Regions from separate parts of the Lysinibacillus sp. NPDC096212 genome, predicted to be linked through region 2. Evidence: riboswitches for the same ligand, from Rfam matches in the RefSeq annotation. Region 2 holds a riboswitch; each other region holds the start of a gene.
The links. A riboswitch is a leader RNA that binds a small molecule or an ion and turns the genes downstream of it on or off. The one in region 2 is predicted to bind cobalamin.

Region 1 (7,575 bases), on a different contig from region 2:
TCATTCCTAAATCAGGTAAGCCCCTGCTCGCTGTGTAAGCAGCTCCAGAAAGATATAATGCCTCAAAGCCAACTTTTTTAGCCATTAAGCCGGCCATTGCATCATGAGCTCCTGGTATTTGCAAAATAGCTGAACGAGTGATTAAAGCTCGAAATTGTTCTGCTAATTGTTTTTGTGAAACTGCTTCATTGACAATCCACGCCATCTATATAACCTCCTAAATAAATAGATCTACAAATTCATGAACATAACTATTTTCAAGAAGCTCTTTTTCAGCACAAATCTGATTAATGGTACTTAATTGTTTTTGAGAATAATGTGTACTCATGTTTTGCTGGAATTTATCAATGATTTGAGGGAATGCTTCCTCACGACGGAAACGATGTCCTAAAGGATATTCACACTCAACTAGCTCTGATGAAGTGCCATCTTTGTAATAAACTTGAACAGCATTGGCAATCGAGCGTTTTTCAGGGTCTAAATAATCAATTGTATATTGAGATTTTTCAACGACCACCATTTTATTTCTCAAGTCATCGATACGTGGATTTACGGCCACATCATCTTCATAGTGATCTGCTGTAATGTCACCATAGATGAGGCCAATAGCTGTAATGTATTGAATACAATGATCACGATCAGCTGGGTTATTAAGAGGTCCCTCTTTATCGATAATACGAATGGCAGATTCATGTGTAGTAATTTCAATTCTTTCAATTTCATTTAATCGATTTTTCACTTCATGATGTAAATGTACGGCGCATTCAGCAGCGGTTTGTGCATGGAATTCGGCTGGATAAGAAACTTTGAATAGAACATTTTCCATGACATAAGATGCAAGTGGTCTAGCAAGTGTTAATTCTTGTTTATTAAAGAGAACGTCTTGGAATCCCCAGCCAGGTGCTGATAAGGCAGTTGCATAACCCATTTCGCCCTTCACAGCCATCATGGCTAATTGCACTGCCCTGCTTGTTGCATCTCCAGCAGCCCATGATTTTCTAGAACCAGTATTAGGTGCATGTCGATATGTTCGTAAGCTCGAATTATCAATCCAAGCATTTGACAGTGCATTGATAATTTCTTGATGAGAGCCACCTAATGCCTTTGTCACAACGGCTGTTGTCGCAATTTTGACAAACAGAACATGATCTAAACCTACACGATTTAAGCTATTTTCTAGTGCTAGAATACCTTGTATTTCATGGGCTTGTATCATCATTTCTAAAACGTCTTTTACTTTAAGAGGCTCTTTACCCTCTGCAATACGTATGCGACTCAAATAATCTGCAACAGCTAATATGCCACCTAAATTATCTGATGGATGTCCCCATTCAGCCGCAAGCCAAGTATCGTTATAATCCAACCAACGAATCATACAACCGATATTGAAGGCGCCTCTAACTGGGTCAAGAACATAGGGAGTCCCCGGAATACGTGTACCGTTTGGGACGACTGTACCTGGTACTACTGGACCAAGAAGTTTCGTACATTCAGGATACTGTAAGGCTAAAATGCCACAACCCAAAGTATCCAATAAAACATAACGTGCTGTTTCGTATGCCTCTTCACTTGTAATCGTTGTATTTAATACGTAATCAGCAATATCAGTTAGTAATTGATCTGTCTTAGAAATTTCATTTGTTTTAATCATCTATATCTTCCTTTCATTGCATAATTTTGCTATACTAGTATACTGATGGACATTGGTCAGAATGCCCATCAGCTCTATGGCGAGTTGTTAAAACTTGATTATACCGATAATTCTTCAAGGTTATGACGCTCGCCAATATAATTGACACGAGGTCTAAATAATCTATTATTGTCATGCTGCTCTATAACATGAGCACATAAGCCGATTGTTCGTGATCCAAAAAAGATTGGCGTATATATTTCAATCGTCAAACCAAGCATGTAATACACGGGTGCTGCATAATAGTCTAAATTTGGGTACAAACCTTTTTTCTGTACCATCACTTTTTCACCAGCTTCACACATGTGATATAAGCGGTCATCCCCTTGCTCCAAACATAATTTGTGCAAAGCCTCTTTCATAATTTGCGCTCTTGGATCCATCTTTTTCATATATACACGGTGACCAAAGCCCATAATTTTTTCTTTATTTTGTAGTTTGTTTTCTAGCAATGTTTTAAAGCCTTCAACTGTTTTCGCTTCTAGAAGCATATACATCACTGCCTCGTTTGCCCCACCATGTAAATTACCTTTCAATGATGCGACAGCCCCAGTTAAAGCACCATACAAATCAGATTGTGTAGAGGCGATTACGCGAGCTGTAAACGTCGAATTTGGCATCTCATGTTCACTATATAAAACGAGTGACTGATCAAAGATTTCTTCTTCTAACGCAGTTGGTTTTCTGCCAGTAATCATGTAATAAAAATTAGCACTATAGGAAAGCTGGCTATCAGGCTCCACGACGTCTTGACCATTTAATACTCGATAGCTATTCGCTACGATGTTGGGCATGCCACCTAAAAGTCTATATGCTCGCGTCAAATTCATTTCAGTAGAACGATTATTGATGTGCTGATCATAGCCTGCTAAAACAGAAATTCCTGTTCTAAGTCCATCCATAGCATGTGTCCCATTAGGCAATAACTTGAAAATTTGAAAAATCTCTTGTGGAACCTGATAATTAGATTTCAACTTGTTCTGTAAATCAGCTCGTTGCTCGGTAGTTGGTATTTCCCCATGCAACAATAAATAGACAATGTCTAAATACGAATATCTCTGTGATAATTCAATCAAATCATAGCCTCGAATGACAATTTGACTTCCTACAGTGTCTAAAAAAGATAGCTTTGTTTCAGCGGCAATAATACCATCGAGACCGGGTGAATAATTTAACTCCATTCATTACAACCCCTTTGTTTAATTATTCTTGTAAGCGTTACCATTCAAACACAAAAGAACAACAAAAAAACAACTTCTACCCCTTTGAGAAGTTGTTAATCTACAAAAACATGACAGAGCAAAAAAACAGTGAATTCATGTAAATTCACAAAGATCATGCAGTAGCTAACACCTCCCTATCCTCGTAGGTCAATTGATGCTTTTCTTAGTGGCAGGTCTCCTGACTTATGATCAACGCTACAATAACACCTTCCCATTTTGACAAACAAAACAGTGGACTTGTTATCGAACTCCTAAATACAGTTGCGGGACAGTGTTGGACTCTCACCAACTTCCCTTTTAATCAAATGGAATCAAATCCATTTGAACCACCAAAATTTAGCATATTCAATTTGTCTATTCACCTTAACATAGAGTTTTCGAAACAATCAATATAGTTGAGATTTGGAGAAGCTTGAACATAAAAAGCTATTTTTCATTTTTCAAGAACTATTCTACTTTTTTTAGCACTATTTTGTACAAAAAAGATTGTTAATCAATACCATTGAAACTATTTTTATAATTTGTAAGTAAAATAGAGGATTCATATTTTGAAAAGGCGAATATTTTTTAATGACAAGTATTAGGGGGAGAATATGGGATATATTTCAGAATTAAGGAAACTTATCGGTAGTAGACCAATTATAAGCATCGGGGCGACAATTCTTGTGATAAACGATGATAAGAAAATACTCTTTCAACATCGTTCGGATACGTTGGATTGGGGATTACCTGGGGGCTCAATGGAACTAAACGAAACTTTAGAAGAAGTTGCTTGCCGTGAGCTCTATGAAGAAACAGGACTTGTGGCCAATGAATTTGACTTGATTGGTGTTTTTTCGGGACCAGATTATTATTTCCAATATCCAAATGGGGATGAAGTCTATACAGTCATTCATCTTTATGTTGCTAAAAATGTAAGTGGTGTATTGGAGAAAAAGGATGATGAGAGTTTGAATCTTACATATTTTGGTGAAAATGAGCTCCCAGATAATATGGAAAAGAGAACAAAAAATCTATTAGACAATCTAGAAGATAAATTGTGGGATTTAGGTAGTTCTTTTGCAAATAATAATAGAAATTTTAGTAAATAAAAACATTTGCTACGGATCCTACGTCTGATTGGATCGTTGCTAATGATTTTGTTAAACTACAAGCCTTAACTTCAATGCCTGGGCCACTATTATCAAACGGCTGTCAGGTATTTTAATACCAGTAATATTTGTTATCAATATTACTATTAAATAACTATAGCTTATAAAGAATTATAAGAATCTAGTTTCTATATATCAATTCTATAATTTCTATGATAATCATAGATTTTTTCTATGATCTTTCGTTCAATTCTCAGTTGGAATAAAAAAATGAAAATAAAAAGATTCCTTTGATGCACATTTTCGGAGTACCGAATGCCAACAAAAGATTCTTTTTATAACTCATTTATCAATAACTTTAAATTCACAAGGTTATTTTAGTATAAAATTCTATTAAAAGGGTATTTCGAATCATTACCAATGATTACTTTTTCGTTTATGTCCATTACTTCCGATTAGATAAATAATGGCGCTATTACATGCGGTATGAGTATATGCAACACAAAGTCGATAGAAAAGTGAGCAATTATAGCCGACTCCAGACCCTTTTTCCAGTAGAGCCAACCATAGATAACGCTAAGAGAGCCGTTAAGCAATACCGCCCGGAGGATTACGTCGCTAGTGATGGCGGTTATCGCGCCCGTGATTCCGATATGACCGAGGCCAAAAATAACCCCTGTTATAATAATAGCCAACCACACGCCGATTTTAGTTGGTCCCCTATCTTTCGCCTTTTTGATTTTGGAAGCAATCCAAACCAAAAGCGTCATCAAAAAAAGCCGGAATAATATTTCTTCTGCCGTACCGCCATAGAAAATCGCAAGCGCGGATTTCCAAACTGGAACCGCCATTTCCGCCTTCATTAGTTCAACAGACATATTCCAGAAAGGGATGCACAGTAAAACGACAAGGACACCGCCCAAAATGCCCCAAAGGACAGATGAACCGAGTATAGATTTCTGATAGCCCTTTCACTTTTCACCACCTGTAGTTCCCTCCAAAATCGGTGCGCTAAATCCAATATGTCGCGCCAAAAGCAATCCGAAAAAGCTTGCCAGCACACCTAACACCAGTGTTTGTGCAATCTGCGCAGGTATGATGATCTACATAGGTGCGTTATCTGGCAGCGGCGCAAGCGCGTACGTAAACGGTTTAACCATTACGCCCGTCACGACGCATACGGCAATAAGTAGCAAGAATAGTTTCCAGTTTATTATCTTTTTCCTGATGCAGTTTTCTCCTAAGAAATTATTTCGTGCCTATAGTTAGAAAATAAAACTAGCTATTGTTATTTACCTCCTGATGACTATTCCAATACCGAATGAATCCAATCGGCAATATCATTGATCACTTGTTGATCGACATGTTGTGCAACTTTATACTCTTTTTTTGCTTTTCGTATCTCTCCATAAACAAAAGGCATGAAAGCATGATTTAGGTTTAGATAGAGTTTATACGTTACATTGGATCTATCTCCCAATATTCTTTTGTAACCATTAAAATCCTTTTCCACTGATACATGGAAATCTTTTTCTCCTTGTAGAATAAATATGGGCTTATTTAATTCCTTGAGATAATTGGCAGATGGATGTTCGCCCATTTCTTTTAGGTAGTAGGCTCTAACATATTTTCCTAAAACTGAAGTTGATTTTGCTTCTTCATCACTTAGGTTATAGATGTTGTCAAACTTTGATGATAATGCTGCTATTTGTTTTTTTGCAATTACTTTCAAAAACTTATTCAATGAATTTAAAACTTCGTTATTTTGATCCATTAGAATTTCTTCAAATTTGCGTGGAGAACCACCCATAATAATGATTCCAGCAAACTTACCGCCTTCTGCATCAATTCGCGGAGCTAACATCCCACCTAAACTATGACCGATAATAAATATTTTGTTTGAATCAATACGTGAATCACTTTGCAAAAAATTCGCAGCGAGAATTGCATCCTCAATGGTTTCTTCTTTCACTGTTAATCCAATATCCTTTCTCATTTCTTTACCATATACGAATGTTCTTTTATCATATCGCAGCACTGCAATTCCTTTTCCAGACAAACCATTTGCAAGATCCTTAAAAGGATAAATATTTCCGATTTTTTCATCCATGTTGCTTGGACCAGAGCCTTGAACCAATACAACTGCAGGAAATAATCCTTTTGTTTCATCAGGAATGGTTAATATTCCATTCAGTGGGTACTTTGTTTCAGCACCTAAAACAATTTTTTCTTCAACCATTATATTTACCTCCTTATATTGACAACCAAAATGTAAGTGAATACATCAAGTTGGCCCTATCAGTAGTTCATTTCAAATTTGTGCTTTTAGTTTTTCAACAATACTTTTGAATTTCGGTTCATTGTGCAATGGGAAGAATGCAGGATTTTCTATAACACTTTGTACGATACTTTCTTTTACTATCTTTTCGTCTCTAGGAGCTTCAATATCATAATCCTTCAGCCAGTTTTCAATACTGTCAAAAAAGAAATCTCCTTTCAATTCGTACGGTAAAAGGACGTTCGTACAAATGTATGTGTATTTTTCGAGCATTTCCAATGCTTTTTCCGCTTCTTTTTGCATCATATAACCTTGCGCCGCAGCCATATAAAGCAACGACAACAAATTAGGGTCCAGTTTTTCTACTTTAAAGACTTTTGATATTTCGATAAAACGTTCAAGTGCCTGCTCAAATTTTTCAGGATGATTGGCTACCAACAGCAAGTATGACTGTGCAGGTGCAAGAAGGCCGTGGAGATGTTGATACAAACTGACCTGTAAAGCTTCCTTGGCCTTCTCTAAATTCCCTGTCATTTGATAGGCTTTGGAGAGTAAAAAGTTATCACTAATCGGCGGCTTCATTGTTTCGTCAAGCAATTCCAAAGCTTCCGCCGGTTGATTTAAAATGATATGACATAGCACTTCCAATGAATTTGCCTGCTTCACGATCCAAATATCATCACTTTCCTTCTTAATCCGGATACATAAATCAATGGCTTCTTGTAACAGTTCTTCTTGTTTTTCTCTTTCCGTAGCTAGGACAAAATGATTGACATATAATTTAGCTATTTGCAGTAGCAGAGGAAAACAAGAGAAATATTTCTTTATAATTGCACGGCATTGATCAAGTACATCATCAAAAGGCTTGTTGCTAAAATCCTCAGCCAGCCGTTGGTATGTTTTCTTTATATCTTTTTTTGTCATTTGCGGGAGGTAGCCAATGAGTTCATCAATGCTTATATTAAAATAGGCTGCCAATTGTGGCAGCAGGGTGATATCCGGATAGCTTTGAGCCGTCTCCCATTTGGATACGGAAGCCTTTGATACACCGACATACTCAGCAAGTTTATCTTGTGTGATACCTTTTTCTTTTCTTTTTGCTGTAATAACTTTTGCAATACTTATTTCTCTCATCATTTTCATTCCCTATACTATTATTAAAATGCATTTTACCGTCAATTCCAATGAAGTTATATTTTATTTTAGTAGAAAAAATCAACCGCAAGGCAACAAATCCAGTGATACACAAAATCCATTACGCATTTGTAAACATTTTTTGTATATTGCCAGTAG
Region 2 (7,575 bases):
ATTTCCGCTGCTAAATGGGCAGCCTCCTCATAATCTTTCACTACCGTAATTAGTGGATGGGCATAATGCTCATGAGCACGTTCATAGCGAATATAAGGAACATTTGCTAGCTCAGCTGCCGCCATGGCATTTTTTGAAGCTTCTTCAGCAAATGGATGAGAGGCATCTACAACTAAACGGTACCCTCGCTCCGTAATAATCGTCGCCATTTCATCCGCTGTTAAACGACCGATTAAATAAGGAAGGCCTACTTCTGCCAGGCTAGAAGCAGCTGATTCAGTAACGACCGTTGCTGTCACAGCATAACCTGCTGACTGGATTTCAAGTGCTAGATTCCTAGCATCGCTCGTCCCTGCTAACATGAAAATCATTTCACTGGCTCCTCTTCATGATGGTGATGATGGTCGTGATCGTGATCATGGTGATCGTGATGATCATGATCATGTCCATGATCGTGGTCATGATGGTGATGATGATGCGCATGTCCATGCACTGCCGCATAAGCACGATAATTTTCTAAATCTTGCATACCTGTTGATGTACCATTCACAGCTTGCTCAATACGCTCTAATAGCACATTTTGTAAACGCTCATGATAGCCAAAATAGTTAGCAATTTGAATATCACATTCAGGATATTTTTCGTTAAATTGCTTACACATACCATTCATTCGTTCCATTAGGATACCTGTGAATAAAAAGTACGGTAGCATAATGACTTTTTTAGCACCCAGCTTCACACAGCGCTCTATTCCTTCTTCAACACGCGGATCTGTGACGCCCATAAACGCGCTTTCTACATACTGAACCGGGAGTTTTTCCCATAACAAACGTGTAATTTTATAAAAATCACCATTTGCATATGGGTCACTACCGCCTCGTGCAATTAATAAAATGGCAGTATCCTTCTGTTCTTCTTCCGCATTAAAGCCGATTTCTGCTAAACGATCTTCTAAAATCGCAAATATTTCTTCATGGATACCGATTGTTTGACCATATGTGAACGTTATATTCGGATAATGCTCACGCGCATGTTCGATTTCTGCTGGAATATGCATTTTTGAATGTCCAGCATGAAGAAGGATAATCGGAATAACGTGTACCTCTGTAGCACCCTTCTTCACACAGTTCGTAATACCTTCTTCAATGTTCGGCGAAGCGAACTCTAAAAAACATGTTTCTACTAAAAAGCTATCATCAATACGAGGTGTCATTTGCTCGATAAACGTGCGTACCTCATCATTTCCTGCAGCTAAACGGCTCCCGTGGCCGACAAATAAAATTGCTTTCATCTTATTACTCCTCACTAGTCGCCGCATGGAGCGGGCTCTACTTTTATTTTTGAAGACATATCCTGATACGTAAAATGTAATATCTTTTTCACACGCTTGAAGTATTTAAACAAACGTTCATTTGGATGTGCATTTGCTTTATATTCTTCGATAATATCGGTAATAAGTGGGATGAGCTGTTCAGGCTCTAATCCCTCAACAACTGGCTGGGCCGCATGTGCTGTACGACCAACCGGCTTGGCACCAATAAAAACATCAAATTTACTTTTACGATAAACAATGCCAATATCATCAAATACTGCTCGATAACATGCCATACCGCAGCCGTTAAAGCCGATATTTAATGTTTTCGGTAACGACATACCACCAAGCTTTTCTTGAATTTCTTCCGCATATGGAATCGAATCGAACTTTTCTCCATAACAGAAGTCACAAGCCTTTAACGATAGCACGTCACCAATTGGTGCTAGTAAAAAGCCAACTTCACGAAGCTTTGCGGTAACCTCTTCAGGCTCGGACGTTGGAACTTTCAAATGAATTTGATGGTCTGGTGTATACTCCATCGTTCCTTCCTCACCAACTACCTCAGCCAACGTCATCATTTGTTGAGGACTAAAGAACTTATTGGCAACCCCAGGACTAACCGCTAATTCAAAAATAGATTCGATTTTTTGTTGAACACGCTTAGGTGTTACTTTCACCGCGCTTGTTCCCTTTACCATAGTAAGAGCAGCTGTCGCCATTTCAAGTGACGATTTTTTAGGCTTTTGTTGTGGTGTTATGGCTAAACTGGGCTTAATACGATTGGCATTAGGATCTGTCGCAAAATCATTACGTGCTGCTCCTGTTTCTTGATTCATCGCCCATGGTTCATTTTCTTCTTTAAGTCGTTGATGTGGTCGTAACGGTTGTTTTTCCTCACCAAGTGTATATTTACGCTGATAACCACGTGGCGTAATCATTTTATTGTCGTAGAAGAATGTTGTTGAATTCCCGATAATAACCGTTGTTAACATGCCGATATCATGTTCAAGCATTTCTGCTAAAGTAGTCATCGTTATTTCCTGACGGTCACGATACGCGCTTTTCACAAGTCCAACTGGTGTATCTGGCGAACGATATTCCAATAAAATTCGTTGTGCCTCTACAATTTGTCTCGTACGACGTCCACTTTTCGGGTTATAAAGAGCAATAACAAAATCCGCCATTGCTGCTGCTTCTACTCGTTTTGCAATTAAATTCCAAGGTGTTAAGTGGTCACTTAAACTAATGGTACAGGCGTCATGCATAATGGGAGCACCTAGTAAACTGGCACATGAATTAATAGCTGAAATACCTGGAACAATTTCTACCTCGATACCAGTTGCTTCTGTCCAGCCTAGCTCGATTAATACCTCATACACTAATCCTGCCATTCCATAAACCCCGGCATCCCCACTGGAAATGACCGATACGATACTTCCAGCCTCTGCTTGACGCACCGCTTCTTGCGCACGTGAAACTTCCTCTGTCATACCAGTACTAATAATCGACTTTGCACTAACTAAATCCTGAATCAGTTCAACATAAGTTTTATAGCCTATAATCATATGACTTTGTTGTAGTGCCTCCACAGCACGAGTCGTAATATGTTTAAAGTCTCCAGGGCCAAAGCCAACTACGAAAATCTTACCTTTTTGAGCCATTTTGTTACCCCTCTTTCACCTTTTCAATGCCTTTAATGGCTGTTGTTTGTGCTGTACGCTGCAACGAACCTTCACGCAATGTAAAAACATGCTCATTATGTAACGCTTCATGATTTAAATCTTGTACAAGTACTCTCGCATGCTCCTTCGTTGGCACTCGGTACCAATTGCCCTGAGGATATGCAATGACAACACAAGCATCCTTACACCTGCCATTACAGCGGGTCCTTGTTGTATGTATCTCCTTATCAAGCTCCAGTAACTGTATTTCATCACGAATTGCCTGTGTAATGTCCTCAGCATCTTTTTTCATACAACTACTACCATTGCAAATAAAAAGATGTGTTTTCATCCCCTCTAAATTCCAAGTTGTCATAGTCGTTCTCCCCTCATATGCTTTTAGGAAAAAGAAAAACCTTTACTCTAGACGAAGAGTAAAGGTTTAGTAGAAGCCAAATAAAAACGAATATATACTGGTACTCGCTTTCGCTTCAACTTCTCCCTCCGAAAAGTTTGCTTGCATCATCACATAAGCAGGTTTCCTGACTTAAGCTTCCTTTTACTTTCGCGCCTTCCTAAGTTTTCACTAGTGGCATCCGCGATTTCATCAGCTATTACAGTAGCGGGGGCTGTATCGGACTTTCACCGATTTCCCTATTATCTTGAATATTCAAGCACTTATGGATGTTTTATATGAATTATATGGTTTTTTTGTAATTGAAAACTGTTTCTATCATAGCTTATTTTTTTAAAATTTCAATATTTCTTTCTTAATTTGTGACAATTTTTTTAAAATTCCATAGAAAAATGCGACATCCATTTTCTATTTATCTAAATTTTCGACATAGACACCCAATTTAAAATTTTTTCACAAAAGGGATAGCATATATATGGAAATTCGTGTTACACTTTGTCGTGAAATCTCACAACTTCATCTTTTTTTCGGTGTGAAATGTTCAGCATTTCGCTTAAAAGGGAAGCCGGTTTAAGTCCGGCGCGGTCCCGCCACTGTATTAGGGAGTTTTATAGATAATGTCACTGTCCAAAGGATGGGAAGGCCTATAAAACGTTGAACTAAAGCCAGGAGACCTGCCGAAAAATATGTGATCGTTTCAACCTACGAGGATGGGTGTGCGGCTTAGCAGATTAGAATTTTATTTGCTTTTTTAGCTATGCACTTTTCCACTATCGGAGAAGTGCTTTTTTTCGCATACTTTTTCTAAAAATTTTAATGTAAGGAGGAGAGATTTTTGAAATTTTCAGGTTGGAAGCTTAGTTATTTTTTATTGGCATTTTTATTCGTACCAAATCGTGCATTTGCGATGCATATAATGGAGGGCTTTTTGCCAATCGAATGGGCGATTTTTTGGTGGGTCATTTCGATTCCATTTATTATTTTAGGATTACGTTCTATTCGTAAAACCATTGATGAAAATCCTGAAACAAAAATGATATTAGGGCTTTCGGGTGCCTTTGCCTTTGTACTTTCTGCCTTAAAAATCCCTTCTGTAACAGGAAGTTGCTCGCATCCTACAGGTGTTGGACTTGGAACAGTTCTTTTTGGACCATTAGCGATGAGTGTTATCGGGACAATCGTATTATTATTCCAATCTTTACTGTTAGCGCATGGTGGGCTTACAACATTAGGGGCAAACACTTTTTCTATGGCAATTATGGGTCCTATTATCGCCTACTATGTATTTAAGGGCTCACAAAAATTGGGACTATCCTTTTCCATTGCTGTCTTTTTAGCAGCAATGCTTGGTGACTTAGGTACATATATTGTCACTTCTGTCCAATTAGCTCTTGCCTTCCCTTCTGAGGTCGGAGGCTTTATGGCTTCATTCACTAAATTTGCTGGTATTTTTGCGTTAACACAAATTCCTCTTGCTGTTAGTGAAGGAATTTTAACAGTGATCGTTATGAACTTTCTGAAAAAATACAATGTGAGTGAACTAAAAGCTCTACGTGTGTTCTCTGCAAAGGAGGCTCACTAAAATGAAAAAAAACTTACTGCTCATCGCCATTGTTGTGTTGTTAGCAATCGTTCCCCTGTTTATTCAAAAAGGTGCTGAATTCGAAGGGGCTGATGGCGAAGCGGAAGCAGCAATTAGTGAAATAGATGCTAGCTACGAGCCATGGTTTGAAAGCTTATGGGAACCACCAAGTGGTGAAATTGAAAGCTTATTATTCGCACTACAAGCTGCTATCGGTGCTGGTTTCATCGGGTATTTCATCGGCTTAATGCGCGGCAAACATAAAGAAGGTTAAACGCTATGTTACTCATTGATAAGTATGCTTATTTGAATAAACTAGCGTCTGTTCATCCGCTAGAAAAAATGACGTTATCCCTTGGACTGCTTTTATTGTCGCTTATCATGAGAGATGAACGAATTTCACTCATTACATTTATTGTGATGAGTGCTTTTATCATTTTAGGCGCAAAAATCCCTGCTAAATATTACGCAAAGTTATTGTTGCTACCTGGATTTTTTTTACTATCAAGTTTAGTATCCATTTTAATTTCTATCGCGCCAGCGACAAACAGGCTTCCTTCAAACATTTGGTCATTTTCTCTTCATAATTGGACAATTTTTGTCAGCAGTGCAAGCCTAGTAACAGCGCAGCAGCTTTTTTTCATCGTCCTTGGCAGCATTAGCTGTTTGTATTTTTTAATTCTCACAACATCAGTCCAATCTATTTGTTACGTCTTACGACAATGGCGACTCCCAACTCTATTTGTAGAGTTAGTAGAGCTAACGTATCGTTTTATTTTTATCTTTTTAGACAGTATGCAAAAAATTCATCTTGCCCAACAGGCTCGTCTGGGATACAGCTCCCCTATGCAGTGGCTTCGATCGGTATCAATGCTAATTGCAGCTTTATTTGTCGAGATGTTCCAACGCAGTCGTGAGCTAAACAATGCAATGGAAGCACGTGGTGGCGAAATGGTCTATTGGCAGGATGATGTTCCCTGTAACACGAAAAATTGGATAGGTATTGCTGCTATTTTTATACTCCTCATCATTTATGGAGGTTTTTTCTGATGACAGATTTATACTTTGATTTAACACATTTATCCTACGCTTATGCAGATGGAACTCATGCCTTAACAGATATTACACTTCAAATTCCAAAGGGAAAAAAAATCGCTTTACTTGGTCATAATGGAGCCGGGAAATCAACGTTATTTCAGCATTTAAATGGTATTTTGAAGCCTACCGCTGGAAGTATCTCCTTTTGTGGCAATGAACTGAACTATAGTAGAAAAGCATTAAAAGAATTACGCCAACAGGTTGGTATTGTTTTTCAGGATGCAGACAACCAGCTTTTTTCCGGCACAGTTAAGCAAGATATTGCATTTGGTCCTTTGAATCTTGGCTGGACAACTGAAAAAATCGAGGAAAAAATTGCGTGGGCTGTCGCTCAAACCGAAGTCGAAGCATTGCTAGATAAACCGATCCATTTTTTAAGTGTTGGTCAGAAAAAACGTGTCGCAATGGCAGGCGTACTTGCAATGGAACCTTCCGTTTTATTATTAGATGAACCGACAGCTGGACTAGATAATTATTATAGTGCACAAGTTTTACAGTATTTAGCTATGTTAGAAAACGGGGAACGAACAATATTATTGGCAACGCATGATATCCCCTTAGCCTATGAATGGGCAGATCAAATCATCGTGATGGAAGCTGGGAGAATTATTTACAATGGAGATCCAGTAGCAATGTTCTTCCAAGAGGATTTGCTTGAAAGAGCCCATCTTGAACGCCCATGGGTCTTTGAAATGGCCGTTGCCTTACAAAAGAAAAAGTTATTTGAGAAAAACATAAAAATGCCTCGTTCGAAGAAAGATTTACACAGACTTATTGAGCGGCTTTAAGATAATTTGTCCATATTTGGTACTTTTCAATTGTAGTAGAATCCACGCTACTACTCCAAACGCACAAATCGAGTAGGATGTACCCTATGGTCCTTTGAGGATTTTTGACTTCCCTTCTACATATTTTTATAACGAGGAACGTGGTAAAATATAGAATGGTACTTTTGGAAAAATATATACTTATTACGAAACTTTTCTATCGTTCATTCGTAATAGTATAGATGTCACAAATATTTGGAACACCCAAGGAGGGAATACAGTTGAAAAACTGGAAGAAAAAATCAGTAGCTTTAGTTGCATCCGCAGCACTAATGGTTCCTGCTACTTCTGCCTTTGCTGAAGCACCACAAAAAACAGCAAAGAACCAAGAGTTAGTGAAAATAGCTAGCAATAAGGAACAATCATCTAAGAATCAAAAAGAATGGATTAGTCAGGATACTATTATCGTCAAACATTCCGGTCTTGATAAGAATGCACACAAAAAAATTGGCGCAAAAGTGATCCGCTCTATTCCTTCATTAGGATACGATGTTATCCAACTTAACAAAGGAACAAATTTAGAAAAAGCAGTTTCATATTATACTAAGCAAAAAGGGGTTAAACGTGTATCCCCAAGCTACGTGTATCATTCCTTTGGCACTGAAGTAGATCCAAAGAAACAGGATATGTATCATTTGAATCTTCTTCAAATTGATAAAGCACTAGAATTAGCAGGT
Region 3 (7,575 bases), on a different contig from region 2:
GTAAACTGACTGATGGAGATGTTGTGTTATGGGACTGTGTTACGACATGGCTGACAAATGCTTTTTACGAGGGTTTTGACACGGGAACTCCCTGTGTGGAAAAACCTGGCTGTTTAGAACAAAAGCTTGATGTTTTAAAAAAGGCGGTAAAGACGTTACTTGAGAAAAGGGTGACGTTTTTTATCGTCTCAAACGAATTATTTGATGAGCCACCTTATTCTAGCGAGGAAGTAGAATTATATCGACAAATGCTTGGAAAATTACATCAATGGTTCGTTTCTATTGCGGATGAGGCATATGAAATAAATTATGGTGTCGTAAAGAAGTGGAAATAATAAATGAAGAAGGTGGCAAGACGATGAAAAATTTCTGGCATAGCATACAACTTGCGTTTCAATTTTTTACAGTTTTGCCAGTACATAAAGAAATTCCTTTAACGAAGGCAACGATTACCGGGATGTTCGCCTTTTTACCATGGATAGGGGCTCTTATGGGCACCGCAGTGGCGGCGGTGATCTATAGTTTAACAGAATGGACGGCAAGCAGTGAGGTTTTGCTTACTTTTGTGATTGTCGGATTATTTGCCTTATTTACAGGTGGTTTACATTTAGATGGTTTTATTGATATGGGAGATGCTTATTTTTCGTATCGAGATCGTGAGAAGCGGCTTGAAATTTTAGATGATCCACGTGTTGGCGCATTTGGAGTGCTGTCCGTGTTATTTCTAGTGCTTGGCAAATTTGTGATACTGCATGAGTTATTCGTGCAGCATAAGTTTGCACTATGGATGCCTGTGTTTATTCCGTTATTAACACGAGTAGGCATGAGCTTTTATTTTATGTCGCTCAAATGCTCAAAGGAAAAGGGGCTTGCCTACTTTTTTAAAACACATATTAAGCCGAGATCACTTATCTGCTTTATGCTTATCACATTAGTTGTGGCGTATAGTAGCTTGTTGTTTGTCATAGGTTTCTCCATTGTTCCATTAGTGTTGATGGCTGTATTAGCGATTGCCTTTTTAGTCTTTCGTCAATTTACAGTGCGCAACTTTGGTGGCGTTTCTGGAGATTTACTCGGTGCATCAATTGAAGGAATGGAGGTTGTATTATGGGTGACGTTGTTATTGTGCACTTAATGAGACATGCTCCAACAAAGGAAAATTTGGAGAAGCGTTATATCGGTTGGACAGATTCTTCATTAGCCGATGCATCTTTGCTGACTATAGTAGATTCAGATGCCACTAAGGTGTATGGTAGTGACTTGCTGCGCTGTAGGGAAACAGCAGCCCATTATTTTCCGAATGCAACATATGTGTCTGATAGGAGATTTCGAGAGTCGAACTTCGGTGAATTTGAAGGGCTCACATATGATGACTTAAAATCAGATAGTCGTTATTGTGCATGGTTAGATGATCCCGTACAGTCACCACCTCCAAAGGGGGAAGGCTTTGATGCCTTTTGTGCGCGTGTCATTGAAGGGTTCACGGCATTACCAAAAGACGAAGATGTTTATCATCTCGTTGTCCATGGTGGAGTTATTCGAGCGCTTCTTGTAGAATTTGCACCGACTGAGCAAACTTTTTGGTCGTATCAATCACCGCATGATAAAATATTTTCTTTAACGTTTACAAGAAAGGCTTGGGAGGAGGGAGCGCGATGCATGTCTTTATCGGAGGCGCCCATAGTGGAAAAACCGACTATGTCATGAACTTGTTCGAAGGTCAAAAAGTGGAGCTAGTAGATGGCAATCTACCTAATGACAGCCCAGCCTGTGATGTACTAGTTATTAAAAACATAGAGAAATGGCTCGTGACACAAGATCTTGAGGAGGATGAACCCCTTGTCAAAACCATTTTGACAAGACTAAAGACTCTTGAAGAAAATTGTGCGGTCTATATAATAGTGACCGATATGGGTCGTGGGGTTGTGCCAATGGAAAAACAGGCACGATTGTTGCGTGATACATGTGGGCGTTTGTACCAGGCATTATTCGCTGAAGCTGAACAAGTCGTACGCATTTGGTACGGTATAGGCGAACAAATCAAATGATATAGTTTTAAAAAAATTTTATTAGGCTTTTCATTTTGGGGATAAGATTTCCAAGGACGTATGCTTTGTAAATAAGTTGATTGGAGTGGAGGTTGGGCGACTCCTTGGGGATTAGCGTCACAGATGAGACCCTGCAGCGCAGCGAAGCGGCTCATCGGACGCCCCCAGGAAAGCGCCCAACCGGAACGGAAATCAACCCCACGCTATTATAAAAAATTTAAAGAAAAGAGGAAATGGGATGGATCGACAAAGATTGATGAAATTGACGCTCACTGCCATGGTTGCGGCAATTTGTGCAGTGGGTGCAGTCATTAAAATTCCAACATTTATTTCAACTGCAGCGCTTGACTCTGCACCTGCATTGTTGAGCGTTGTCTTTTTATCTCCAGTATTAGCTGGGGTTTCGGGAGTCATTGGGCATTTTATCTCAGCCTTAACTACTGGCTTCCCTCTAGGGCCACTACATATTATTATCGCAGTAGAAATGTTTATTGTTGTATGGGTCTTTGGGGTCATGCATAAAAAAGGAATGCATTTCTGGAAATGGCCCGTGGCACTTATTTTAAATGGTGTTGTGGCACCTTTACCATTTTACTTTATCATTAGTCCGGCATTTTACTGGGCGTCACTGACTAGTCTTCCATTGGCAACACTCGTAAATCTGGTGATCGTTGCAATTGTGATGCCAATTCTGTCAAAGGTGTTTGTGCGTAAGGAAGGTCGAGTACATTGAGAAATGCAATAAAAATAGGTGAGCTGTTTGCTACAACAGATAATGCCGCAGCCATTGGCGAAAAACCACAAGATGTTGTGTCTGCTCCAGACAAACTAACGGCATACTTCACGGCGCGTGTTACTTTTTTAGAGCAGCTTGCTGCAAATGCTTTACCAAACCATATTTTACTCGCTAATTTTTCAGGAGATGCTGCATGGTCTCGTTATGTTGCAGGCATTCAGCAGGTTTTTGATGAGGCGGGGCTTAATTGTCCACCGATAGACGGTAGTACAGAGTCCAATATGCCGACTCTACAATCAGGATTATCTATAACGATGCTAGGTGAACAGCAAAAACACACAGCAACTAAGTATGAACAGCTTAGTTGGTACACCTATGGATTACCGCTTGTAGGCAATGAAATCCTTGCTCAGCCTGAAGATGTCGCACAGCTCCAACCTATTTTTCAGGCGTGGAAAGAGGGGATTGTGCAGCAAGTATGGCCAGTTGGATCAAAAGGTCTACAAGCAGAATTTACCCGCCTTTTTAGCGAGCAACAGGTCAAAAGTTCGTTAGATGTTGAGAAATCGGCTGGTCCATGTGCAGTAGTTTTGCTAGGAATACAGCCTGAAAAAGAGCAGCTAGCACAAAAAAAATTTCCTAGAAATTTTGAAAAACTACGTAAAACTGCATTGTAATTGGGCTTGCTTCGAGAAAATGTAGCACTTTATAACTTGCAAGGGGCAAATCGCCTATTGCAACAATAAACACAATATGTTAGATTTGTTTAGGAGTTAAAACACAATATATAGTATTTTGGACGAACGGTACCAATATGGTTTAAAAGGGAATTCGGAAAAAGAGTCATCTTAGGCCGAAGCTGTCCCCGCAACTGTAAGTGCTGACAAATGATGAGTAGGCCACTGTGAAGAACGGGAAGGTGATCATTTGGAGGAAGCATGAGCCAGGAGACCTGCCGATATGTTCAAGACAGCAACACATTCTTCGGGGATTGAGAAGTGGAGGCGAGAGATTTGTTCACTTCTTTGTGCGCTTATCCTTCATTTCCATTTCCGATTTTACTGCGATCACGTAACCGATAGATGTTGCGTGATCGCTTTTTGTGTTGCTGGAGAAGGAAAGGGAGAGAATGTGTACATGACAATTCAAATCGAACAGCAAATGACTAAGCTCAAGAAAAGTTACACGGAGGATGAACTCGAAAGTTTTGTGAGGTTATCGGATCGATGGCTACGAAAAAACGACAATGCCACATTTGAAGCATGGGCAGATGCGATGATTTTACAAACGCTTAGCCTCATTGATGAAGAGGAGCCATACTGGACATTTGTCGCAGCTCAAATTTATTTAGAAAAATTATATGACCAATTTGCGATGCGTCGTGGTGTCTCAGTGAAAGATGTTTATAAGGTTTTCCCAGAACATTTAGCACACTATACAGAAGTTGGTTTGTATCATGAAAGTTTAACAACAAAGTATAGTGAGCAGGAGCTTCAGGAACTCGCTTCTTATTTAGAATCAAGTCGAGATGAGTTGTTTACGTATATAGGTTTAAAAACATTAATGGACCGCTATGTAGTCCGTGATTACACGAAAACACCGGTGGAATTACCGCAGGAACGATGGATGGTCATTGCGATGACTCTGATGCAGGATGAAACAGAAAATCGTTTAGAAAAAGTACGTGAATCTTACTGGGCAATGAGTAATTTATATATGACTGTTGCCACACCAACATTATCAAATGCAGGTAAAACACATGGACAGCTATCAAGTTGCTTTATCGATACAGTAGATGATAGTTTACAAAGCATTTATGACACGAATACAGATGTCGCAACATTATCGAAGTACGGCGGTGGTATTGGTGTTTATATGGGTAAAATTCGTAGCCGAGGCTCATCTATTAAAGGCTTTAAAGGTGCATCAAGTGGTGTTTTACCATGGATTAAACAACTTAATAATACGGCGGTTTCAGTCGATCAGCTTGGTCAACGACAAGGCGCTATTGCTGTCTATTTAGATGTTTGGCATAAAGACGTCTTTACGTTTTTAGATTTACGCTTAAACAATGGGGATGAGCGTTTGCGTGCTCATGATATTTTCACAGGGCTATGCTTACCGGATTTATTTATGGAAACGGTAGAAGAGCGCGGGGAATGGCATTTATTTGACCCACATGAAGTGCGAGAAGTTATGGGCTTTTCACTAGAGGATTTCTATGATGAGAAAAAGGGTGACGGCTCTTTCCGTACTAAATATGAGGAATGTATCGCCAATCCATTGTTAAGTCGTGAAGTTGTACCAGCCATTGATATTATGAAGCGTATTATGCGCTCTCAGCTTGAAACAGGCGTGCCGTTTATGTTCTATCGAGATGAAGTCAATCGCATGAATCCGAATAAGCATGAAGGGATGGTTTACAGCTCGAACCTGTGTACAGAAATATTCCAAAATATGTCAGCTACTGAATTTGAGTCTATTACCCTTGAAGATGATGTCATCGTAACACGTCGCAAGCCTGGAGATTTCGTTGTATGTAACTTATCGTCTATCAATTTAGGTAGAGCAGTACCGGCTGGTGTTCTAGAACGATTAATCCCAGTTCAAGTACGTATGTTAGATAACGTTATTGCTTTAAATACAATTCCAGTAAAACAAGCAGAACGTACGAACCTACGCTACCGTGGTATTGGACTTGGAACGTTTGGCTGGCACCATTTATTAGCTTTGAAAGAAATTCAATGGGAGTCTGAGGAAGCTGTAGAGTTTGCGGACAAGCTATATGAAGAAATTGCATATTTAACGATTCGTGCTTCTAACGATTTGGCATGTGAAAAAGGAGCTTACCCATTATTTGAAGGCTCAGATTGGCATACGGGTGCGTATTTTGACAAACGTGGCTATGACAGTCATAAATGGAATGCATTACGCGCCGCGGTTGCTGAGAAAGGTATGCGTAACGGCTATGTAATGGCAGTTGCACCGAACTCATCAACATCTATTTTAGCAGGCAGTACGGCTACGATTGATCCGATCTTCCAAAAGAGTTATTCAGAAGAGAAGAAGGATTACAAAATTCCAGTAACAGTACCTGATCTATCACCTGTGACAACTTGGTATTATAAATCTGCTTATTTCATCGATCAAAATTGGACAATCAAGCAAAATGCTGCACGAGCACGTCATATCGACCAAGGCATTTCACTTAATTTATACGTTCAAAATACGATTAAGGCGAAAGATTTACTAGCATTGCATATGAATGCTTGGGCGAGCGGTGTAAAAACGACTTATTATGTGCGCTCAACATCTGTAGAATTGCTAGAATGTGAGTCTTGCGCGAGCTAGGAGGAAATAACAATGACAACTATTACAAAACGACAAATTATGGATAAAGATGCACCGAACCGTTCAACAGGAATTGTCAACGGACGTTCTTCTAACATTTTGAACTGGGATGATGTGCGTTTTAGCTGGGCATATCCTAAGTATAAAAAAATGCTAGGGAACTTCTGGACACCGTTTGAAATTAATATGAGCAATGATGTCAAACAGTTTCCACAGCTATCAGCAGATGAACAGGAATCCTTTTTAAAAATCATTGGCTTGCTAGCACTATTAGATAGTGTACAAACCGATTTTGCGGGGAAAGTAGCGGATTATTTAACAGATTCAAGTTTAAATGCACTAATGATTATTTTAGCGCAACAAGAGGTAATCCATAATCACTCTTATTCCTACGTGCTATCAAGTATTGTCAACAAAGACGAGCAGGATCGTACATTTGATTTTTGGCGTACAGAGCCAGTGCTAGAGCGACGTAATGATTTCGTTATTAAGGGCTACCAAGCATTTTCCGAGGAGCCATCTGTTGAAAATATGCTAGAAGCGATTGTTTATGATGTGATTTTAGAAGGTTTATTCTTCTATTCTGGCTTTGCGTTCTTCTATCATTTAGCACGCAATCAAAAAATGGTGGCCTCGTCAACGATGATTAATTATATTAATCGCGATGAACAGCTACATGTCGATTTATTTGTGAAAATTTATCAGGAGCTATTAGAGGAATATCCTGAATACGATACACCTGAACGAGCAGCTCGTGTACAGGAAATCTTCCGTGAAGCCGTTCAACTAGAAATCGATTGGGCCAATGAAGTGATTGGCGATAAAATTGCTGGCCTCGATGTGGAAGATGTGCATGATTATGTACATTTCTATGCTAATGTACGCTGTAATCAGCTTGGCGTAGAGCGTCCATTTGAAGGCTATCGCAAAAATCCATTAAAGTGGGTTAAAGCGTATGAGGATGTTGATTTAGGGAAGACAGATTTCTTCGAGCAACGTTCTCGCCAGTATGTAAAGGTTAATGTAGAAGATAACGGCTTTGATGATTTGTAATGCCAAGTCCACCTCCATGTTGAAAAAACATGGAGGTGGATTTTTTTGTGAGAATAGGGGGACGCTTAAGTAAAAGAAAAAAATTGCTCAGGTTAAACAAATGGGTTCGGGGGACAAAAACAATAGAAATCGCACGAAATGTGCTCATGTTAGCCGTTATTATTTACCACCGTCATTGAGAAAAAGGCTACATACCCCAAAATCGCAAGGACTTGTAAAATAATCCCTATTATACTGCAAATTAAACCTGCAGTTGCTAATCCTCTACCATTTTCATTAGTTGTATTAATTTCTTTTACAGCTTTATTTGAAAAAACTATTCCGATGATGCCTAAGATAAAGCCAATAAAAGGTATAAACAATGATAGAATTCCAAGCGTTAAAGAA
Region 4 (7,575 bases), on a different contig from region 2:
CTCCATCTAAAGTATACAATAATGGCTCGCATCCATTCATCTGCCGAAATCGCTAGCCAAATACCTACTAACCCCCAATGTAAAACGAATACGAACAAGTACCCGAGTGGGAGGCTCATACATACCATTGATAAGAAACCGATATTCACCGGGAATCTTGCATCCCCCGAGGCACGCAATGAGTTAATAACTACAATATTCATTGTACGCCCTGTTTCAAGCAGAATGCTTAATGCTAGGACAGATGCCCCGATGGCTATTACCTCTGGATTATCAGTGAAAACGTGCATAAGTTGCTTACGGAATATCGTCACAACTACAACCATAGTTATCGTAAAGGCAAAAGCTGCTCGTACACTTAACCAAAGCTGATGATAAGCTTGATCTTTTTTACCAGCACCGACATTTCGCCCAATAATTATAGCTGTGCCCGTCCCGATTGCAATCGCAAATAAATACGTAAACATCGAAATATTCATAGCATATTGTCTTGCAGCAAGTGTCTCTGTGCCTAAATACGTTGCATAATAAAGGAAGACAATCTGACAGAACTGATAAAGCACCTGCTCAAATGCTGACGGTAAGCCTATATTTAATATTTTTTGAACATATTCCTTTGAATACTCGAAATAATATTCTAACTTCACCCTTACTTCCATCACTTGATACAACAGCCAGAAAAACACAAGAACTGCTAATCCCCGGCTTACAACTGAGGAAATAGCCGCTCCTTTTACACCTAACTCCGGTAATCCTAAGTTACCAAAGATTAAACCGTAGTTTAATACAACGTGTACCACATTCATACCTAGTGATACATACATCGTTTGCTTTGTCCATCCATGTACACGGATAATCGCTGCTAACGCATTTATAATTGCCTGTAAAAAAATAAAGCTTCCTATGATTGCCAAATAGCTTTGGGCATATTTAAGCACTTCTCCCTGCAAGTTCATCATGGTCATTAAATGACTCGAAAAGAAGAAAAATAAGACACTCATCATTAGTCCAACGACCAAATTCATCGTTACTGCTAAAGCAGAAATTTTCGCAGCTTCAAAAAAGCGCCTTGAACCTAAGTATTGAGATACAACAATGGAAGCACCATTACCAACTACCTCAAGTATTAAAATTGCAATATGAATATACTGATTGGCTGCACCAACCCCTGATACTGCATTATCTGATAAAGCACTAAGCATAAAAGTATCTGCTAGTCCCATTAACATAAATAAAAATACTTCTAAAAATATCGGCCACGTTAAATGGAACAAGCTTAACTTATTTGTCTCTTTTATATCACTTTCTCTTACTGTGTCTGACAATTTCAACTTCTCCTATACGCTTCATAAGAATTTTACGGGCAGTTAATCTCCCAACTACCGATTTTGAGATGAGAGTTTTGTACCTGACGCTTCGCTTTCGGTACAGTTAAATGACTGCCCGTTACAGCGGGATAAAAATATATAGTATCTTATCATAGATTTTTAGGGTGTAAAGAGTATTTATAACGAAACATTGTAAAGGTAGTATAATACGTAAAAAATCCCTCTCACAATTTTATGCGAAAGGGTTTCTTATCATAGTAAGCAATGGTCATGCAATTGCTTACGTTTTTCTGTTGTTAAACCAAACTCTCGCTCTAAAAAAGCAGTCTTAGAACCATATCGGTTATCCATTGCATCAAATGCCGATTGTAAATAGTCCTCACGGGCAGACATTAAGGCGTAAAATTGCTGTAATTCTCGATCGCTATAATCTTGCTGAATTGTCTGAGCCATTCGTTCTACTAAGGGACGTAGATGTACATTTGTATCTAAATAGTCCTCCATGATCGTTTCCTCAGGTACATCTAACGCCAGTAAAATAAGTGCGCTGCCAATACCTGTTCGATCCTTCCCAACCGCACAATGGTGAACAAGCCCTAAATTTTCAGGTTGTTGAATCGTTGCTATTAACTTTTTAAACGAGTCATTATTAAAAGGCATTTGTGCATAAAATTCTCGGAACATCTCTAGGCTTACAATCTTATAAAAATCTTTTCCACCAGTGTTTGTAGGCATCTCAAAAGCATGATTTCCCTTTGCTGGTATTTGAATATACTTGGCATACGGAAATACCGGATTAGGATTATTTTGAGCCTCATGGTTGTCTCGATAATCAAAAATTGTTTTCACACCTAGCGTTTTAAATAGCTCCTTATCTGTTTTCGTCATTTTACCAAGTGCTGCTGAACGATAAATCAAACCATTCTTAACAGTACGCCCATCTCTCGACTTATAACCACCCATATCACGAAAATTATAAACTGCTTCAAACGGAACAATCTTCATATCAAGCTGTTTCATTCACTGCACCTCTCTCTGTTAGCAAGCATGCTTACCTCTATATTATAGAACAATTCGATATAATACCAATTTTCGCACTAGGGAATGTCATACGCTACTTTGAACGCTGAGGGGGGGATTTCAGCGAATCTTTATTGAAGCGGGGAGATGGCCGTATTACCTGATCACTTTTTCATCAAAGCGGAGCAGTTATCCACTCTAACCGATCACTTTTTCATCAAAGCAGAGCAGTTATCCACTCTAACCGATCACTTTCTCTTCAAAGCAGAGCAGTTATCCACTCTACCTGATCACTTCTTCATCATAGCGGAGCAGTTATCCACTCCAACCGATCACTTCTGCTTCATAGCGGAGCAGTTATCCACTCCAACTGATCACTTCTTCATCAAAGCGGAGTAGTTATCCACTCTAACCGATCACTTCTGCTTCAAAGTGGATCAGTTATCCACTCCAACCGATCACTTTCTCTTCAAAGCGGATCAGTTATCCACTCCAACCGATCACTTTCTCTTCAAAGCGGATCAGTTATCCACTCCAACCGACACTTCTTCACCGAAGAGAAACGGGTTTTTACCCTGACATTTCACTATTATCCATCAAAAAAGCTGCCCTTGATAAAGGACAGCTCCAAAATACTATTTAAATAACTCAGGGTAAACTGCTTTTGCTATTAACTCAACAGCTTCGCCAATACGCGGACCCGGACGGTTTGAAATATCAGTGTCTATAGAATACACCGCTTTATTTTGAATGGCAGTGATTGAATTCCATCCATCACGAGAGAGGATTTCTGCCGTTGGGTTTTCCCCATAGTTTATGGTTGTTAAAATGACATCTGGATTTTTTGCAATAATATCTTCCTCAGATACCTTTGCCCAACTTTTGAGGTCAGCAAAAACGTTCTTAACATTTGCAGCATCTAAAATCTCTTGTTGGAATGTACCAGAACCAGGTGTATATATGTCTGGCTTCGGACTAATTTCTAAATAGATATTTTTTGGTTCTTTCACATCTTTAACTTTTGCTTGGACTTCTGCAATTTTACCTTTAATATCATCATTTAACTTGTCGCCTTTATCTTTGATTCCCATAACTGTTGCGATTTGTTGGATATCCCCGTACACATCATCAAATGTTTTAGCCGATTGAATGGCAAACACTTTAATACCTGCATCTTCGAGACCTTTTAAGGCATTTAAATTTTCTTCATCGCCTCCAGTTGTATAGGCAATAACGACATCTGGCTTTAACGCTAAAATACGCTCACTATTGAATTTTACAGAATCAGAAACACGTTCAATTTTTTGCGCTTCTTCCGGATACGTATCATATTCAGTTGCACCAACGATTTTATCCCCCACACCTAGAGCAAATAAAATTTCTGTATTACTTGGTTGCAATGAAACAATAGTTTTAGGTGCGGCAGCAAACTCTACTTCTACGCCACGGTCATCCTTAACTTTATAGCTAGTTTTCTCAACTTGTTGATCTTCCTTAGAAATAGTCTCTTTATTAATATCCTCTTTCGCGCCACAGCCAACTAAAACGAGTGCTAACATTAACACAGAAAGCCATTGTAGCTTAAACATTTTCTTCATTTCATTGATTCTCCTTTTTCTTTTTCATCGGGTATGACTTACTAATAAACGGTATTTCAGCAATACCAGCCTGCTGATTCATAAAGACAGCCATTACAAAAAAGACATTGGCTAGTAATCCTAAATAATCAAAGAGAATAGCAGGTACTTCCCGTTCTTCAGATACTTTGTGCAAAACGCGATATGATTTTTTCGCCTCACTACGGCATAAATGTAATGCAGTAGCAGCCTCTGTCCCTTGAGGTAATACAAAGTTTTGTATTTCATCCTTAACATGACTAACATAGAAATCATAGCGATTACTTAGCCAAGTCAAATTATCTTCAGTTACCGCCAATTTACCTCGTACTGAGCCATTTACATGGTAAGCCATTGGTAAAATGGCTAGTAAATCATCTACTACTACCTCTACCGTTTCCTTTTTTACCGCCACCAAAGCGACGCCAATATGTGTTGTAAGGCTATCTGTTCGAATTTCAAAATCTACCGTTGATGCCTTTTCACGCATAAATGGATAACAAGAATAACGTGCATCTTTTTTCAAATCTAAGTCCCCGCTTTCCTTCGTGAAAAATTCTTACTTTATTCACACCTTCTTAGGATTCCAGCAGGTGAAAGATAAGTGTACATAAAAAAACGTTGTTCCCACTCCTAAGGAAACAACGAAAATAACATAATAGTGTCGTATAGACACAACATAGCCTATGTAATTGCCGCATATTCTCCTAGCTTCCGAAGAGTTATCATACGTTCAAACAAAGGTCGGTCTCCTGGCTTGTACAGTTCACTACATTCAATCATGTTGTGAGTCATAAAAACCTTCCCATCAGATAATTCGACAGTGGTATATCTTTATGATTCCTGTACTTACAGTTGCGGAAACAGCTTCGGTTTTTCACCGAATTCCCGATTATGCTATAGTTTAGCACCCTTATTCTGCAAGAATTATTCACTTGTTTAGCAGTTTAACATAGATTAATAGGAAAAAATAGCTGTGGAATTAGAATAAACAAATACGATGGATAAAGATCATGCAGGTATCACCTTATGCACGCGGGTGTATTCGTTACCCCACGGGCATTTCACATGCTCGTGCAGGTATTTGTTATATTTCATAGATTGATGTTATAAAAGCTATCTCTCAACGAAAGCATGCGCAAAAAAAACAGCTATTTTACATCTTTTAACGGATGGCATTCTTATATTTCTTTTTGCATTTAACATCTTCTTCTTCTTCAATTAAACGTCGAGCAATCTCTAGTAGTTTTGGGTCATTCGTTGCATCGAATAGCTTTTTAAAAGATACAATAATATCATAGCGTATCAATGTCGGGTGCTTTTCGTCTAAGCATATTTGAAATCTTTTCGCCAAATATGACACGACTAAATCTCTTTGTACCTGCCCTGCTAAACCTATTCTCCAAATCGCCTGCAAAGTATGCCTCGAAGTTTCTGTTTTTTCATCATACGTTACTGCCCAAATCTTTAAGAAGTCCTCTAATACTCTTTCTTCGGGATCACTTTTTGCTGCCAATGCGCATAAAAATTGTGCAGCACTTGCACGTACATGTCCGTTTTTGTATGTAAGAGCTTGAACAAGTTGTTCCCAAACTGAATATGTCCAATCAACTGGTTCTTGCATAATTTTCATTAATTCTTCGTATGATTTGTATTGAATATCAAGGTCACGCTCTGTTAAATTACTAAAAAGTTGCAAAATCTCTTTTTCCATGATTCATCCCTACCTTTATTGTTTCAGAACGTAAAAATGGTAAACTTGTAAGTATTGTATTAATTTCTATCATTCGTTACTTTACTACTACGAAACTAAAGTCACAAACACTTTTAATTTCAAAGTAAGGTACCTAATTATTATATTTCAAAATTATCAGAAATGAGTATCATTATGCAAGGAAACATTTCTTTCGGCTATAAAAGACACATTTTACATGTTAGCTTTATAATCGGAATTAGCCTTCTATGAATCCAAGCGAAATACGCTATAACGATGGCAATCATTATATGGATAATTGATGCTATACCTTACATCGGCTCTATTTTCATTTTAGTAACTGGTAATATGGTAGTAAATATATCTACTTATGTAAATAAATTCATCCTAGATGTTATTTTACTCATTATTCATCGACTAGTCGAGCCTAAATTAATGGATCACTATATCAGGGATGATAGGTTTACTCGCAAAATCTTGAATACCGTCAAATATTAAAAAAGGTCATCTTTGTAATTTTTTTTACAAAGATGACCTTTTCGCTATTTAAATCGTCTATATAATAGTAGGGCTTATTGAATACGACCGAAGCCTACTAAATATTGATTCCACCAATCAAGTGATTCAATGACAACACCTTTATTTTGAGCATCGATCATCGTGTTATTTCCTAAGTAAATACCTACATGCGCTATGCCTGAACCATAGCTGAAGAATACTAGGTCACCTACACGTGCTTCACTTGCTGAAATACGTTGTGTTGCTAAATATTGTTGTGATGCTGTACGTGGTAAAGATACGCCTGCTTGTTTGTAAGACCATTGCACAAGACCTGAACAGTCAAATCCTGTTGATGGGTTACTGCCGCCCCAAACATAGCTACGGCCTAAGAATTGCTTTGCAGTTGAAATTGCATCACCTGAAGATGCAGTACCTGAACCAGAACCAACAACGACTTTTTGTAGTGATTTTTCATTGTTCGCTTTGCCACTATTGTTAGTGTTGCTAGTATTACTGTTACTGTTACTATTATTATTGTTACTAGTATTATTGTTAACGTCGTTATTTGTTGCTTGTACTACTGGAGTAGCTGCTTGAAGTGCACGTAAACGAGCTGCTTCTTCCTCTGCTGCTTTACGTTCTGCTTCTAAACGTTCTTCTTCTTGTTTCGTTGCAATTTGTGCCTTTAAAGCTAGAGATTTCGCTTCATTCTCAGCTTTTTTTACTTCCATTTCGCTTTCCTTTTGTTGAAGCTCTTGGAATTGTTTTTGAAGCTCTTTTTGTTTTTCATCTAATGTTGTTTTTTGTTTCTCTAAATTAGCCTTATCCGCTTCTTGTTGATCTACTAATTCTTGGTCAGCATCCATTAATGTTTTTACCGCTACGACACGGTCCATTAAATCTGCAAAGCTTTTCGATTCAAGAACAGCACTTAAATATATACCTACAGTGTTATCTTGAGCTTGGTATGCAGCCATACGTTCACTTAAAATTGTTGAACGTTGCTCAATACGTTTTTTAGTATCTACAATATTTGCATCAACTTCTTTAATATCTGCTTGTACTTTGTTAAATACTTTTACTTTTTCATCGATCTCTTTTTGTAAATTAGTTAATTCTTCTTGTAGCTTTTTAACCTCTGTATCTATTTTAGCTTTCTTATCAATCATTTGTTGAGATGTTTCTTCTGCGTGCACTACGGTTGGTTGAACTGTATTAAATAATAAGCCGCCAGCTAGTGCTAATGCTAGCACCATCGACTTACGCCATTTATTGCGTTTACCCACGTTATTCTTCCCCTTCACTAGTCAATTTCGCTCTTCGTATTTTAATGTAATCACTGGAACGATTTCTTTTATTTTCTCTTATATATTTATTAGCCTTTTAAAGTTTAGCA

Region 1: it holds a riboswitch for cobalamin, as region 2 does, so the genes downstream of both, mmgD (citrate synthase) here and ACIQ7T_RS22085 (energy-coupling factor ABC transporter permease) in region 2, are expected to answer to the same signal.
Region 3: it holds a riboswitch for cobalamin, as region 2 does, so the genes downstream of both, ACIQ7T_RS16720 (ribonucleoside-diphosphate reductase subunit alpha) here and ACIQ7T_RS22085 (energy-coupling factor ABC transporter permease) in region 2, are expected to answer to the same signal.
Region 4: it holds a riboswitch for cobalamin, as region 2 does, so the genes downstream of both, ACIQ7T_RS10265 (hypothetical protein) here and ACIQ7T_RS22085 (energy-coupling factor ABC transporter permease) in region 2, are expected to answer to the same signal.

Annotation. Positions count from the first base shown of each region.
Region 1 covers NZ_JBIWFQ010000034.1:25,664-33,238, reverse strand. Annotated here, with positions in the region: gene prpB (methylisocitrate lyase) at 1-205, opposite strand, end outside; gene prpD (2-methylcitrate dehydratase) at 218-1,651, opposite strand; gene mmgD (citrate synthase) at 1,750-2,871, opposite strand; cobalamin riboswitch at 3,065-3,259, opposite strand; gene ACIQ7T_RS24175 (NUDIX hydrolase) at 3,507-4,004, shown strand; gene ACIQ7T_RS24170 (CPBP family intramembrane glutamic endopeptidase) at 4,460-4,855, opposite strand; gene ACIQ7T_RS24165 (alpha/beta hydrolase family protein) at 5,311-6,243, opposite strand; gene ACIQ7T_RS24160 (helix-turn-helix domain-containing protein) at 6,316-7,416, opposite strand.
Region 2 covers NZ_JBIWFQ010000028.1:55,293-62,867, reverse strand. Annotated here, with positions in the region: gene cobK (precorrin-6A reductase) at 1-371, opposite strand, end outside; gene ACIQ7T_RS22100 (sirohydrochlorin chelatase) at 368-1,291, opposite strand; gene cobJ (precorrin-3B C(17)-methyltransferase) at 1,306-2,976, opposite strand; gene ACIQ7T_RS22090 ((2Fe-2S) ferredoxin domain-containing protein) at 2,981-3,352, opposite strand; cobalamin riboswitch at 3,491-3,673, opposite strand; cobalamin riboswitch at 3,903-4,087, shown strand; gene ACIQ7T_RS22085 (energy-coupling factor ABC transporter permease) at 4,227-4,973, shown strand; gene ACIQ7T_RS22080 (energy-coupling factor ABC transporter substrate-binding protein) at 4,975-5,247, shown strand; gene cbiQ (cobalt ECF transporter T component CbiQ) at 5,253-6,023, shown strand; gene ACIQ7T_RS22070 (energy-coupling factor ABC transporter ATP-binding protein) at 6,023-6,859, shown strand; gene ACIQ7T_RS22065 (S8 family peptidase) at 7,120-7,575, shown strand, end outside.
Region 3 covers NZ_JBIWFQ010000017.1:53,708-61,282, reverse strand. Annotated here, with positions in the region: gene ACIQ7T_RS16750 (bifunctional adenosylcobinamide kinase/adenosylcobinamide-phosphate guanylyltransferase) at 1-335, shown strand, start outside; gene cobS (adenosylcobinamide-GDP ribazoletransferase) at 326-1,135, shown strand; gene ACIQ7T_RS16740 (histidine phosphatase family protein) at 1,108-1,707, shown strand; gene ACIQ7T_RS16735 (bifunctional adenosylcobinamide kinase/adenosylcobinamide-phosphate guanylyltransferase) at 1,656-2,048, shown strand; gene ACIQ7T_RS16730 (ECF transporter S component) at 2,287-2,781, shown strand; gene ACIQ7T_RS16725 (hypothetical protein) at 2,778-3,461, shown strand; cobalamin riboswitch at 3,572-3,759, shown strand; gene ACIQ7T_RS16720 (ribonucleoside-diphosphate reductase subunit alpha) at 3,922-6,135, shown strand; gene ACIQ7T_RS16715 (ribonucleotide-diphosphate reductase subunit beta) at 6,148-7,188, shown strand; gene ACIQ7T_RS16710 (DUF4190 domain-containing protein) at 7,338-7,575, opposite strand, start outside.
Region 4 covers NZ_JBIWFQ010000008.1:61,729-69,303, reverse strand. Annotated here, with positions in the region: gene ACIQ7T_RS10285 (MATE family efflux transporter) at 1-1,325, opposite strand, end outside; gene ACIQ7T_RS10280 (tyrosine-protein phosphatase) at 1,581-2,348, opposite strand; gene ACIQ7T_RS10275 (hypothetical protein) at 2,496-2,747, shown strand; gene ACIQ7T_RS10270 (ABC transporter substrate-binding protein) at 2,984-3,946, opposite strand; gene ACIQ7T_RS10265 (hypothetical protein) at 3,948-4,490, opposite strand; cobalamin riboswitch at 4,690-4,895, opposite strand; gene ACIQ7T_RS10260 (hypothetical protein) at 5,130-5,678, opposite strand; gene ACIQ7T_RS10255 (C40 family peptidase) at 6,251-7,465, opposite strand.